DNA from 2 places in the Selenomonas sp. oral taxon 920 genome. Region 1 is predicted to be linked to the other one. Evidence: riboswitches for the same ligand, from Rfam matches in the RefSeq annotation. Region 1 holds a riboswitch; the other holds the start of a gene.
What was found. A riboswitch is a leader RNA that binds a small molecule or an ion and turns the genes downstream of it on or off. The one in region 1 is predicted to bind molybdenum cofactor.
Positions count from the first base shown of each region.

Region 2: linked by a shared signal. The riboswitch ahead of BCS37_RS10280 (FecCD family ABC transporter permease) and the one ahead of modA (molybdate ABC transporter substrate-binding protein) in region 1 are both predicted to bind molybdenum cofactor.

Region 1 is NZ_CP017042.1:355,849-363,290, forward strand. It holds gene scfB (thioether cross-link-forming SCIFF peptide maturase) at 1-561, shown strand, start outside; tRNA gene BCS37_RS01580 (tRNA-Gln) at 641-716, shown strand; gene BCS37_RS01585 (DUF4418 family protein) at 840-1,256, shown strand; gene BCS37_RS01590 (FtsX-like permease family protein) at 1,253-2,458, shown strand; gene BCS37_RS01595 (ABC transporter ATP-binding protein) at 2,455-3,135, shown strand; gene BCS37_RS01600 (sulfate/molybdate ABC transporter ATP-binding protein) at 3,180-4,226, opposite strand; gene modB (molybdate ABC transporter permease subunit) at 4,223-4,894, opposite strand; gene modA (molybdate ABC transporter substrate-binding protein) at 4,894-5,697, opposite strand; molybdenum cofactor riboswitch at 5,691-5,827, opposite strand; gene moaC (cyclic pyranopterin monophosphate synthase MoaC) at 5,847-6,329, opposite strand; gene BCS37_RS01620 (molybdopterin-binding protein) at 6,631-7,442, shown strand, end outside.
Region 2 is NZ_CP017042.1:2,153,981-2,161,422, reverse strand. It holds gene BCS37_RS10295 (TRAP transporter permease) at 1-809, shown strand, start outside; gene BCS37_RS10290 (YwqG family protein) at 806-2,023, shown strand; gene BCS37_RS12290 (hypothetical protein) at 2,138-2,254, shown strand; gene BCS37_RS10285 (hypothetical protein) at 2,327-3,070, opposite strand; molybdenum cofactor riboswitch at 3,251-3,406, shown strand; gene BCS37_RS10280 (FecCD family ABC transporter permease) at 3,491-4,495, shown strand; gene BCS37_RS10275 (ABC transporter ATP-binding protein) at 4,495-5,280, shown strand; gene BCS37_RS10270 (ABC transporter substrate-binding protein) at 5,663-6,718, shown strand; gene BCS37_RS12285 (hypothetical protein) at 6,823-6,999, shown strand; gene BCS37_RS10265 (hypothetical protein) at 7,088-7,442, shown strand, end outside.

The DNA.
Region 1 (7,442 bases):
GAGCCGGTCGTGCTCAAGGACAGTCCGCTCGGCTTTACGGAGGAAGATCTGCCGCGTATCTTCGCCGAGTACGATCATCTGACCGAAACGTATCTCAGCCGCGTGCGCGCGGGCAAGGGGTTCTTTTTCTTCCACTTCAATATGGATCTGAATCACGGCCCGTGCGTTGCAAAGCGGCTTGCGGGCTGCGGCGCGGGGCATGAGTACTATGCTGTCGCGGAGAACGGCGACCTCTATCCGTGCCATCAGTTCGTCGGACGTGAGGGCTACCGGCTTGGCTCGGTCTTTACGGGTGTGGAGAGCATGGAGCTTCCGACGTATTTCCGCAACTCGCATGTGCTGAATAAACCTCTCTGCCGTGACTGCTGGGCGCGGTTTTACTGCAGCGGCGGCTGTCATGCGAACGCGGATCTCTTTCACGGGGATATCCGGCATCCGTACGAGCTGGGCTGTGAGATTCAGAAGAAGCGCCTTGAGTGCGCCATCCTCGTACAGGCGGTGCTTGCGCTCGAACAGGAGGCGGAGGAGGAGACACAGGAGGAAATGCGCAAGCGGGCGTGATTTATTTGTGAACGTTAAAAATTTCCTTGACAAGGCGGGGCATATCCGCTATAATTGCCCATGTTGCTGAGAGCGACACAGGGGTATCGCCAAGTTGGTAAGGCACGGGATTCTGAATCCCGCATGCGTTGGTTCGAGTCCAGCTACCCCTGCCATTCGTAAATTCGGAGCCGCAATTATTTGCGGCTCCTTTTGTATTTGTTGAAAAAATCATTGAAAACTATTCTTAATTTTGCTACGATATGGAGACGATTAATCTCATCGAAGGAGTTGTTACCATGAACGAAAAGAAACGCAGATGCGGCATCACGGACGTACTGCTGCTCGTGCTGAATCTTATCTTCTTTGTCGGCATACAGACAGTATTTGCGCCCTGTGAGGCGCGCCCCGACGGCTCGTGGATGACATGTCACTGGGCGGGGCAGGCACTCATTGGGATTGCGGCGGCACTGCTCGCGATTGCAGTCATGCACCTTGTCATTCCGCGCACACAGGTCAAGATTGGACTCTCACTTGCCGTGATTCCGGTCTCTGTATTGGCATTCGCTGTGCCGGATCATCTCATCGATCTCTGCATGATGGAGACGATGCACTGCCATACGGTGATGGAGCCGGCGGTGACGGTACTCTCGCTGCTGAACGTGCTGCTTGCTGCTGCTGATATTTATGTCTATCAAAAAGGGGAGAACGGATGAACTTCGCATATCTGCTTGCTATGCGCACCTTCCGCAGGAATACGACGCGCTTCGCCGCACTTGCAGTGCTGGTATCAATTCTCGCACTCGTGATCTTCGGCGGCTCCGAGGTGCTGCTCGGACTTCAAGGGGGGCTCATGCGTTTTCAGCAGCGGCTTGGGGCAGATGTTGTGGTACTGCCGAAGGAGGCAGGAGAGGCACAGGCGCTCGAGGGCGTGCTTGTACAGGGCGTGCCTGCACATTTCTATATGGAGGCGCGTTATCTGGATGAACTGCGCGGAATGGCGGGAGTCGCCCAGGCAACACCACAGTTTTTTCTCGCCTCGGCGCATGCGGGGTGCTGCTCGGTGGCGGTGCAGCTGATCGGCTTTGACCCCGCGACCGATTTCACGATTCGCCCATGGATGCAGGAGAGCCGTGCTGCGGAGATGGGCTTCGGGGACATCCTCGTCGGCAGCGGGATATCGGTTCCCGCGGATGCGATGCTGACATTTTACAACACGCCATGCCGCGTGGTCGGGCGGCTGAGTCCGACAGGAACGGGGATGGATACGGCAGTCTATACGAATATGGAGACGATGCGTGCGATGATGGCTAATGCGGCATCGCTTGACTTCGATTATTTCCAAGGGATTCCCACGGGAAATGCCGTCTCTGCCGTGATGATTCGAACAGCGGAGGGGTTCACGCCCGATGGGCTCGCGGCTGCCATCAACCAGATGTATCCTGCGCTCTCAGCAAAGCCAGCGCATGGGATGGTGCATCATGTGGAGGCGGGGCTCGGCGGCATTCTCGAAACGGTCGGTGTCCTGATTGTATTTGTTTGGGTCATTGCCGTTGTCGTTCTCGGCATCGGATTCCATCTGTCGGCGCGGGAGCGGCGGCGTGAGTTCCTGATCCTGCGCATCGCGGGCGCAACACGCTCCTTCTTGCTGCGATTGATGCTGACGGAGGCGGTCATTACCTCGGCGGCAGGCGGAGCGGCAGGTATCGCCATCGGCGCGCTTGTCCTGCTGCCGTTTGCCGGACTCATGAAGGAGGGGTTGATGCGTCCCTATCTCCTGCCGGATGTCGGAACGATTGCAATGCTCGCCGTGAATACACTCGCTGTGGCGATCCTGTCGGGAACTCTCTCAGCAGCGTGGACGGTGGGGCGCGTGACGAATACGCAGATCAGTGAGATGCTGCGGGAGGATGGATGATGGAACTTCGTGCGGAGAAAATCAGTCAGGACTTTTTGCGCTATAGTGCAAAGGATGGCTATTTCATAGCGGTGCAGGAGACGGATTTCCGCCTTTCAGCGGGGGCTCTCACAGTGGTGACGGGACGCTCGGGCAGCGGCAAGAGTACGCTGCTCCATATCCTTGGGGGACTGATGAAGCCCGTGACGGGGCGCGTGCTCGTGGATGATGTGGATCTCTATACGATGGGGGAGGACGCACGTACCCGTCTGCGCAGCCGCTGCATCGGCATCGTTCCGCAGCGTCTGATGTCGCTCGCCGCGCTCTCGGTGCGCGAGAATATCCTGCTGCCCGCACTGCTTGCGGGCGAGGCAGAAAAATTTGCTCTGCGTGCGGATGAACTGATGGAACGTCTCGGGATCCGTAAGCTCGCATCGGTCACTCCGTCGGAACTCTCGGGCGGGGAACTCAGGCGCGTGACGATTGCACGGGCGCTCGTGATGCAGCCCGGAATTCTGCTCACGGACGAGCCGACGGGCGATCTCGATGAGGAGAATACGCAGAGCGTCCTCCGTCTCCTGCGTGAGACGGCAGATGCGGGCACTGCCGTCCTTCTCGTCACGCACGAGAGTGAAGCGCGAAACTACGCCGATACCTGCTATACAATGACGGCGGGGAAGTTGGAAAAAATCGCATAAGAAATCCCGAACGGTGACGAATCACTGTTCGGGATTTTTGCACTTTAGTCCCTCAGAAGCATAAGCTCCTCGACGGGGAAGTTGAAATACAATATATCGCCGATGCCGCCTTCGTGCGCGTGCCACGTTGCTTTGTCGATTTCCCAGCGGATGGGCATCGCTCCATCTGCAAAGCGCAGCATGACGATGTAGGTAAAGGTGCTCTCGATGACCTCGGCGATGTGTGCAGGGAGCGCATCCACATCGTTCTCTGACGCAAGCACAAGATAGTGCGCGCGGACGGCGATGTGGCGCACGTCCGTCGCCGCATTTGCGACGCGGAGCGTGATGCCCCAGTCGATCGCCTCGACGTGGTGCTCGTCTACACGGTGAGCGGCAGAGATGTTCTTGCAGCCCGTGAGTGTGGTCGCGGCACGCGTGCCGGGATTTCGAAAGAGTTCGTGCTTATCCGTCGGCGGCGTGAGCTGCCCACGATCGACGGTCGCGATCTCCTGTGCGATACGGAATGCCTCGTCGCGGTCATGTGTGACGAGGATCGCCGAGATGTCCTGCATGGCGAGGATTTCGCGCAGTGCAAGCTCGATCTGCCACTTGAGGTGAGTGTCGAGCGCGGAGAGCGGCTCGTCGAGGAGCAGCACATCCGCGCCGCGTGCGAGGATACGTGCGAAGGCGACGCGCTGCTGCTGTCCGCCCGAGAGCCCCGCAGGATAGGCGTTTTCCAGCCCTTCCAGCGAGAACCGTGCGACGTTCTCTTTGAAGATACGCTCCTTTTCCTCACGCGTGCCGTCCAGCGCAAAGATGATGTTCTCGCGTACGGTCATGTTCGGAAAGAGGGCGTAGTTCTGAAAGAGGTAGCCGACGTTCCGCGCCTGCGGCGGGAGGTTGATGCCCTTTTCACTGTCAAAGAGGATGCGCTCGTTCAGGACAATCTGTCCGCAGTCGGGACGCTCGAGCCCCGCGATGCACTTGAGCGTCATGCTCTTGCCGCTGCCCGATGCGCCGAGGAGGGCGAGGGTCGTGTCCGTGAGCGTAAAGTTTGCCGCAAGAGTGAAGTCACGCAGGCGTTTTTTGATGTTGACGACGAGCTTCATTCACGCACCTCCCGTTTGAGGTACAGGTTCATCGCTCCGATAAAGAAGAGTGAGAACAGGGAGATGATGATCGCCCAGCGAAAGGCGAGGTTGTAGTCGTTCGCCTGTACCGCCGCATAGATGGCAGTGGACATGGTCTGCGTACGTCCCGGAATATTGCCCGCGAACATGATGGTTGCGCCGAACTCACCGAGTGCGCGGGCAAACGAGAGGACGAGCCCCGCGAGGATGCCGTGCCGTGCATTCGGCAGAATGATACGCCAGAAGATGCGCCAGTTGTTGACGCTGAGTGTCTGCGCCGCGTGGATCATGCTCTGGTCAATCGCCTCGAATGCACCGCGTGCCGTGCGGTACATGAGCGGGAGGCTCACGATGACCGCCGCGATGACCGCCGCGCGCCAAGTAAAGACGAGCGGCAGGTCGATTGACAGGAGGAAACTTCCAATCGTACTGCGCTTTCCGAAGAAGAGCAGGAGGAAGAATCCGACGACGGTCGGCGGCAGAACGAGCGGCAGGGTAATCACGGCGTCGGCGATCGTGCCCGCGAGGCGGCTGCGGATCTGCAGGACACCGTAGGCTAGAGCAATGCCGACGAAGAAGGTGATGACCGTCGCAAGACCCGCGACCTCAAGCGAGATGATGAGCGGGGATAGCGTTTCGTCCGTCATTATTTCACTTTGAAGCCGTATTTCTCAAAGACTTTCTTCGCAGCGTCCGTCTGGAGGAACGCGAGGAAATCCTTTGCTTCGTTCATGTTCTTCGCATCCTTGAGGACGGCGGCGGGGTAGACGATAGGTTTATGTGTATCGGCAGGAGCAACGGCGGCGACCTTTACCTTATCCGAGATGGCGGCATCGGTTGCGTAGACAACGCCGCAGTCCGCATCGCCCGTCTCGACCCACGCGAGCACTTGACGGACATCCGAGCCGTAGACGGCGCGCGCTTTGACATCATCGAGGATGCCGAGCTTTGTAAAGACTTCCTCACTGTACTGTCCGACGGGTACGCCCTTCGGTTCACCGAGCGCGATGTGTGCGACCTGCGGGTCAAGCACTGCCTTGAAGTCGGGGAGGTTCAGCTTGCTGTCCTTCGCCGTAATCAGCACCACGTCGTTGATGAGCAGATCGACGCGCGTGCCGTCCGCTAGGAGTTTCTTCTCGTCGAGTGCATTCATCTGTTTCTGTGCAGCGGAGACAAAGACATCGGCGGCGCCGCCGTTCTCGATCGCCTGCTGGAGTGCACCGCTGCTGCCGAAGTTGAAGACGAGCTTCGTATTTCCGTGCTCCTTCTCGTACATTCCGCCAAGTTCCTTCATCGCGTCTGTGAGGCTCGCCGCCGCCGAGACCTGCAGCTCGATGGGACCCTCCTTCGGCGTGTCCATCTTGTTTGCACTGTCGCCGCCGCCCACGCAGCCAGCGGTGAAGAGTGCCATGGCGGTGAGACCTGCCGTAAGTAAGTTCCTAAGTTTCATGGTAGTATTCTCCTTTACAAAATAGAGTAGGCACGACCGTTTCCAAGTCGTACCCCGTGACGGAATCCGTCAGGCAAGGCGTCGTAGCAAATTTGCCTTAGATAATCCTTGCTCGGAGTGTGTGTTGGAAAAGCTGACCTTTCCCCGAATCAGCGGACAAATGTGCCGCTCTTGCCGCCGGACTTGCGCTCGAGATGAATGTCTCCGATCTCCATGCGCTTGTCAATTGCCTTGCACATATCGTAGATTGTGAGGAGTGCAACGCTCACAGCGTGCAGTGCCTCCATCTCGACCCCCGTCTCGCCTGTGACCTTTACAGTCGCAGTCGCACGTACGGCGCGGCGCGGAATCTCCTCAAGCGCGAAGTCGAGCGTGCATTTGGCGAGCGGCAGCGGGTGGCAGAGCGGGATGGTGTCCGATGTGCGCTTTGCCGCCATGATCCCTGCGATGCGTGCAACGCCGAGTACATCGCCCTTCGCCGCAGTGCCTCCCTCGATGGCGGCATAGACCGCATCGCTCACATAGATGCGTCCGCTTGCAATCGCCTCGCGGTGCGTCTTCTCCTTGCCGCTGACATCTACCATGATCGCGGCGCCGCCCTCATCGAAGTGCGTCAGTCCTGCGTTCGGCATGTGTATTCCTCCTTTCTGACCGAATGTTTTAATCATAGCGTACCTTGCATTGAAAATCAATCGTTTGCGCGCAATCTTCTGTTACAGAAAAGAGGGACAAAGGGCGCAAAAAACCTTTCTCATTTACGAAAAATCATAGAGAAAATTTATTTTATGTGGTATAATCAATAAGAAGAATGTATAAATGAGAATGGTTTTTAGAGAAAGATTAATTCGTCGCAAAACTATTCTTGTTTGATCGCGAATGTGTATTATATACTATGTATTTTCAAAAATACATATCGATGGAACGGGAGGGACTATGCGGGAGGTTCGCGTTCAGGACGCAGTAGGGATGATGCTCTGCCACGACATTACGGAGATCGTGCGGGGGGAGCGCAAGGGAGCGCGATTCCGCAAGGGCGATGTGATCCGCGCGGAGGATGTCGAGGTGCTGCTGCGCATTGGCAAGGAGCATATCTACGTCTGGGAGGACGACGAGAATATGCTGCACGAGAACGATGCGGCAGTGATTCTGCGTGACCTCTGCCGGAGCGACTACATGACGGCGAGCGAGCCGAAGGAAGGCAAGATCGAGCTGACATCGACAGTGGACGGCGTGTTCGAGGTGCGCGAGGATGCACTCAATGCGGTGAACGATATCACGGATGTGATGATCGCGACGATCGCGCAGCACTATCCCGTAAAGGCGGGGACGAAGCTCGCAGGGATGCGCGTGATTCCGCTCGTCATTGATAAGAGCACTATGGAAAAGGTGCGTGAGACGGCAGGTTCCGAGCCGCTGCTGCGCATTCTTCCCTATCGAAAGATGAAGGTCGGCGTTGTGACGACGGGCTCGGAGGTCTTTCACGGACGCATCAAGGACACCTTTACGCCCGTCATTGACAGCAAACTGCGCGCGTTCGGACTACAGGTAGACGAGCATCGTCTCTCAGATGACGGGACGGAGCATACGCGTGCGGCGATTGAGGAACTGCTTGCCCTTGGCATGGACATGGTACTCTGTACAGGCGGCATGAGTGTCGATCCCGACGACCGCACGCCCGCCGCGATTCGTGCGACGGGGGCACGCGTGGTGACGTACGGCGCACCCGTGCTGCCGGGTGCGATGTT
Region 2 (7,442 bases), 580 kb from region 1:
TATCGGGCTACACGCCCATGCGTGCGGCGCTTGTCGCGATCGTCCTCTCCATCACCTGTGCCATGCTGCGAAAATCTACGCGCATGAAGCCGATCGAGATCGTCTACGGGCTCGAGCGTGGTGCAAAGGCGGTGCTCGGCGTGCTCATCGCGTGCGCAGCGGCGGGCATCATTATCGGTGTCGTCACGAAGACGGGTGTCGGGCTGCGCCTTGCCTCGGGGCTGATCGAGATGGCAGGGGGGATGCTCCTGCCCGCGATGTTCTTCACCATGATCACGGCAATCGTGCTCGGCATGGGCGTGCCGACCACGGCGAACTACGTCATCACCTCGACCATCGCTGCGCCTGCACTCGTGCAGATGGGCGTTCCCATCCTTGCGGCGCACATGTTCGTGTTCTACTTCGGCATCATTGCGGACGTGACACCGCCCGTCGCTCTCGCCGCCTACGCGGGAGCGGGCATCAGCGGAGGAAATGCGCTGAGGACGGGGGTGCACGCGTCAAAACTTGCCGTTGCGGCATTCATCATCCCGTACATCTTCGTGTTGTCTCCTGTCATTCTCATGGTGGATGCGACGCCGTTCGCCCTCATCATGACAACGCTGACCGCACTCGCGGGCATGGTCGCCGTCAGCTCGGCACTCTGCGGATTTCTTGCCGACCACTGCCGTGCTTATGAACGGCTGCTGCTCATCATTGCGGGACTCCTCATGATTAAGCCCGGCGGCATGACCGACATGATCGGTTTCGCTGTCTTTGCCGTGATTCTTGCGGTGCAGTACACGCGCGCAAAGAGGGCGGCGGCATGAAGACAGCACAGGAATATATAGAGGAGCGCAGCTTTTTCGAGGCGATAAAGACACTGAACGAGACTCCGGAAGTCGATCGTGATGCGCTCTGGAACTACCGCATGGGCTATGCCCTGTACTTTTATGCGATCAATCGGTATCCGAAGCTCTGTGTTCTGCGTTTGGCTCTCGGCTATTTGGAGCGTGCAGACGAGGATACGGCAAGCAAGGCGGAGATCGAGCGCGTCTTCTATGGAAAGCCCGGCGGCATGACGGCGCGGTGCCAAGAGGCGGTTGAAAACAAGCACGGCTGGTATGCGGAGGAGCCCGCCTCTATGAGTGTGGAGCAGCTCGTGCGTGAGGCTCAGGCAGAGCACGAGCGTGTGCGCCGTGAGGTGACGGCGTTCTTTGAACGTACACAGCGGCGCGAGATTGCGATCTCGCATCATCCTGCACAGGAAAAACTCCCCGTTGGCGCGAGCAAGTTCTACGGAACGCCTGACCTGCCCGCAGATTTTGACTGGCCGTACTATAAGGGAACGGACTTCGAGGGGGTGACGAAGAACCGCCCGCTTGCCTTTCTCGCGCAGATCAATCTTGGTGAAGCCGCGCAGTATGACCGTACAGGTCTCCTGCCGAAGACAGGTGTGCTCAGCTTCTTCTATGAGACCGTGTCAATGGAGTGGGGCTTTGAACTAAAGTCTGAGGGATATGCGCGCGTCTATTATTTCCCCGAGGCGGAGGGGCTTGTCCCGACACAGATTCCGGAGGAAACGAAGGAGTGGAGTGTGGGCGAGCAGGCGCTGACCTTTGCGGATGCCGTCAGTCTCCTGTCGTCTTTTGCATACAGCCGCAGGAGCGGGAAAGAGGTGGATTGGGACACCTACAACGAACTGCGGGCGGAGTTCGGCTGTGACGCTGCATTGCATGGGGATGATCACATGAAGATGCTCGGCTATGCCGACGAGATTCAGAATGAAATGGAGCCGGAGTGCGAACTCTACAGCAGAGGCATTGACGTGGATGTGCAGGAAGAGCTCTCCGAAGAGGAGGAAGCGGAACTTGTGAGAAATGCTGCAGATCATTGGGTGCTGCTGTTTCAGATGGGCACCGTCGAGGACGATGAAACGGAGCTCATGTACGGCGACTGCGGTCTGATTTACTTCTGGATTCGGAAGGAGGACCTTGCCGCGCGCAATTTCGACAACGTCCGCCTGATCCTGCAGTGCGGGTGACGAAAGGTTAAAGCGATACTGGCAACAGCTTGATAAGAGGATGGTCAAGCGTTCAATCAGCTCATCAAGGATATTGTGTGAAATCCATTCGATGGAATCGGAAAACCCGAACCATTGAAAGAGAATTTGACGAGCTTTTGGAGCCGACACATTGACGAGGAGCATTGGCTTGCCGATCTGATCGAAGGTTATGCAATTCTGATTTTTGCCTGTTGGGGGCATTACAATTAGCCTTGACAACGATATTAAAAGACGAGGAACTCCTGCAAAACGCAAGAGTTCCTCGTCTTTTGTGTGCGCCGTTTAGTCCTTATTATCGTTCGGGGTAATGTCGATGGGTGCATCCTCGAGCACCTGCTGCTCCTCCTCGGGCTTGCGCTTGCGGAGAATGAAGAATGCGCCTGCGCCGATGAGGACGATGACGAGGATGACGGTGCCGATGATTGCCGTCTTGTTCCAGAGGCGGAACGCGACCTCGATCTTCGACGACTCACCCGTCACGAGCGTCTTGCCGAGGTTCCATGTAAGCTGCTTGCCGTCGTTCTCCGAGCGGTCGGCGTTCGAGCTTGTGGGCACAACGGGCAGTGTCATCTGATAGGTGAACGTGATATTGCTCGCGAATGCGCCTGCGCCGCCGCCGTTCTGGCTGCCCTCAAAGAGCAGGTCAAAGTTGTAGTCCGTGTAGAACAGGCTCTTGTTCGCGGTGATGCCCGTGTTCTTGCCCTCGTTCGCCTTGAAGAAGTCATTTTCCGAGAGCTTGTCGATCGTTGCGTAGTGCTCCGTGATTTCGTAGCCCGCCATATTCTCCTTCGTCACGGGCGTAACCTGCGCGTCCGGATTCTTCGCCGTCGTCGCCGCCTTGCTCTGCTCGACAATCTCGGCGAGCATGGGCACGCTGACGAGCGTCGTCTTCAGATCGGCACTGCCGTCCTCGTTGATGACGACGTTCACGTCGCCGCTGAAACAGCCGCTTGTGAGCGCGAGTACGCCCAGCATCGCAGCCGCGAGAACTGTGCGCATCGTGCGTGTGCATCGTGTCAGAAACATAAGATACCTCCTCAATTACTGTCAACAAATCCACTGCCATTCTAACATGAGCGCATCGAATTTTGCAAGATGACGATTGGCACAAAGTTTTTGTCATGATGGATGAACTGGTTGGGGTAAAGGGCAGAATCTATTTTTTCTTGTTCAAACGTCAATCTCATGCTATGCTCATAAAAAATACATATTTATGTTTTTCGAGCCGCCGTACCTGTGGCGTATGCTATGGTGCGTCGGCCTGATCGCGGAATCCCGCAGATCACGGGGGAAGGTATGGAAACGTCCTTCCCTGCCCGCAGACTTCTGTCTGCATTGCAAAGGAAAACCGGCATGGGGAGGACTGCGCTCTTTTTGTGCGCTGTAATTGCTCACCGGATTTTTTCGGTGGGCATTTTTATTGGGAAAATTCGGGAAAGGGGTTTTATGGGGCAATATGCACGTATGATGGCGGCGGGCAGTGTACTCGCCGTGCTGTTTTTCGTCCTCTCACTTTCGGTGGGACGGTTCTATGTCCCGTTCGATCAGGTGGCAGCAATTCTTGCATCGAATTTTATTGAACTTCCGATCACGTGGGATGCGTCGATGTATAACGTCGTCATGGTGATCCGTCTGCCGCGCGTGCTCGGCGGCATCCTCGTGGGAGTTGCGCTCGCGGTATCGGGTGCGGCGTATCAGGGTGTCTTCCGCAACGATCTCGTCTCGCCCGATCTGCTCGGTGTCTCGCAGGGCGCGAGCGTGGGCGCGTGCCTTGCGATTCTCGTGCATCTGACGCTCGGCGGGACGGCGGTCGCGGCATTCCTCGGCGGTATCGCGGCAGTTACAATGACACTCATGCTGCCAAAGCTCGTGCAGAGCCGCTCGCGCATTGTGCTTGTCCTCTGCGGCATCATTGTATCGGGTTTTATGGCGGCGGTGATCGGGCTGCTCAAATACCTCGCCGACCCCGATACGGAGCTGGCGGATATTGTCTACTGGCAGCTCGGCAGCCTTGCAAAGGTCTCGTGGGACAATCTGCTCTACGTCACGCCGATCATCGTCTTCACGCTTGCGGGGCTGCTTGCGATGCGCTGGCGCATGAATGTGCTTTCGCTCTCGGATCAGGAGGCGGCGAGCTTCGGCGTGAATGTGCAGCGCGAGCGTCTTGCCGTGATCGCGCTCGCAACCCTGCTGACAGCATCGGCGGTGTGCCTGAGCGGAACGATCGGCTGGATCGGGCTCATCCTGCCGCATCTGGCGCGGATGCTCGTCGGCGGCAACCACGCGCATCTCCTGCCCGCAACGGCGGTACTCGCCGCGTCCTTCCTGATGCTCGCCGATCTCCTCGCGCGTACGCTGACCTCTGCGGAGGTTCCGCTCGGGATTCTCTGCGGCTTTGTCGGCACACCGTTCTTTGCGTGGATTCTCTATCGCCAGCGGAGGTATTTCTGATGGAGCGCGCAATGCTTTGGCTCGACGACGGTTCATTCCGCTACCGCACGGACGCGCCGTACATCTTCGAGCATATCTCGTTCTCAATCAAGGGCGGCGAGGTGCTCGCGCTCCTCGGGCGCAACGGTGTCGGCAAGTCCACGCTCCTCGCGTGCCTGATGGGATTTCAGGAGCTGACGCAGGGACGCATCTATACGAACGGGCAGAACATCTATGCGATGTCGCCGCGTGAGCGCGCGCGGGAGATCGCGTTCGTGCCGCAGATCATCAGCGCGGAGAGCTCGTTTACGGTGCGTGACTATGTGTCCTTCGGCGCGACGGTGCGCACGGGGATGTTCTCCGCGCCGAGCAGGGCGGACTATGCGCAGACGGATGCGATTCTCGAGGAGCTCGGCATTGCGCACATTCGCGACCGCCAGTGCAGGGAGCTCAGCGGCGGGCAGCGGCAGCTGGTCGCCATCGGGCGCGCACTGCTTCAAAATACGAGGCTGATCCTTATGGACGAGCCGACGGCGGCACTCGACGTGCGCAATCAGGTGCTCGTCCTGCAGACAATCGACAGTCTGCGTGCAAAGGGCTACGGTGTGGTCTTTACAACGCATCTGCCCGAGCAGGCACTGCTGCTGAACAGCCGCGTCGCGCTCTGTTTCGGCACGCATATGGATTTTTACGAATCCGTGGACGAGGTGCGGGCATCGCATCTGGAGGAGCTGTACGGGACGAAGCTGAGCCTTTTCCACAGCAACAATGTGCAGCGTACGGTCTGTGTGATTCCAACACTATAGGGAGATTGCAGTTGTTGTATTTGGCAGTGTAGTGTTGTAACCGTGCAGTGCTCCAAAGCGAACCCTAGTGGAGCAAGTGAGTAAATACTGACCTGTCCAAGAAGCAAGTCCGCAGGACGCAGCTGATTGGGTAACAGGTCGCATGGGAAAACGTCCCAAGAACACAAGCGACAGCGCAGTGCGATTGGATGACGTTGACCGCTCGGGCGACTCGCCCCCGGCGTACTTCTTTCGTTCAAGCGAAGCGCGTTTAAGAAGTGCGCCGGTATTTAGGCGAACGAGCACGCGATCACTTGCGCAACTAAGCGTTCGCGTGGAGCACGCACGGCAAAACGATACACTGCTTCAAGATATATTTGTTTTTTAGGAAAGGATGTATGCAATGAAGAAAAATCTCATCGCGCTGCTGGCTCTCATCATGGTGCTTGCAGCACTCGTGGGCTGCGGGACGGAGAACGCCGCGCAGGGTAAGCAGGAAAGGACGCGCACGGTCACGGACATTGACGGCACGGAGGTCACGATCCCGGCAAACATCGAGCGCATCGCCGACCTCTGGCACGCGAACAATCAGGTCGTGCTGCTCCTCGGCGGCGCGGATAAGCTCGTCACGACAACGAAGAACGTGCAGGGGCTCCCGTGGTTCGCGCAGGTCTATCCGCGCATTGCGGAGATCTCCGCACCCGTCAAGGGCACGGATGTGAACTGGGAAGAGGTCGAGAAGGAGAAGCCGCAGGTCGTGCTTGCGAGCAGTAAGGAACAGATCGAGACGGCACGCAAGAACGGCTATACGGCGGTGCGTGTCAACTTTGCGACCTATGACGGGCTGCGCAAGGTAGTGAAGATCACGGGCGATGTGCTCGGCGGCGATGCTGTGAAGAACGCGGAGACGTACCTCTCCTACCTCGACGAGAAGACGAAGTTTACGGATGAGCGCACGAAGAAGCTCAGCGATGCCGACCGCCCCGTCGTGCTCCACATCGTCGGCGGCGACGACCTCTTCAAGGTGGACGGCGTGGATACGATCATCGACGAGTGGATTCGCTACGGCGGCGGGCGTAACGCGATCACAGCGAAGGGACCACAGATCAAGACAACCATCGAGGAAGTCCTCAAGGCGGATCCGGATATCATCATCATCGGCGGTACGCAGTCCGCAAAGGGCATCGAGGCAATCAAGAACGATCCGCAGTGGTCGAGCATCAAGGCGGTCAAAAACGGGCGCATCTATGCGAACCCCGTCGGCACGTTCAACTGGGATCGCTACAGTGCCGAGTCCGCGCTGCAGCTTCTCTGGGCGGCACAGACGATCCAGCCGAAGCTCTTTGCCGATGTCGATCTCGTGAAGGAGACGGTGGACTTCTACAAGCGTTTCCTCCACTATGATCTGAGCGAGGCAGATGCACAGCGCGTCATCAAGGGCGAAGCGCCTGCGAAGTAATTGTTTCATTGCTTGTCGGCACTGCAGCAGAACTCCCTGCGTCGGTGTAGCAATATATTTTAGGACAGAGGGGAATCCCCGCAGGGAAAGGACTGTTTTATCCAATGAAGAAGAATCTTGTCGCGGCTCTCGCCGCAGCTCTCACGATCGGCGCGGCATCGACCACGTTTGCGGCGGCGGAGGTCATCGACGAGGCGGGCATGAGCGCACTCTACGGACTGCCCGTTCACATCGGGCAGATCGGCACGAGAACGGTCTGCGTCGGCGGGGATATTGCGTGAAAAATTTCCGATAAAGCAGGAAAAACGCGGGGGGGGGAGAATAACTAATCATCGTTATTATTTTGGAAGCGGCAAAGGAGTGCTGACTATGACAATGCGGGTGAATGGAGGAGCGCCGTCTGCATACGCGGCGGCAAAGACGACGAACGCAAACACGGCACAGAAAAACGATGTGGCACAGACGGAGCGCGTGGAGGCGCCCGCCTACCGTGTCGAGATCAGTGCTCGCGGACGCGATGAGAGCGACGGCGAATACATCGCGCGTCTGATGAGCAGCACCAAGCGCTACGACGGCGAGATCAAGGCAGGCTCGATGGAGGAGTTCTACACATCGTGGCGTGCGAAGCAGAAAGAGTTGACGGAGCGCGCGGCGGAGAAGAACAGCGCTGTTCTCATATTGCCTGAGCCATATTCGGACGAGTTGTATTGGAAGGGCGATCAGA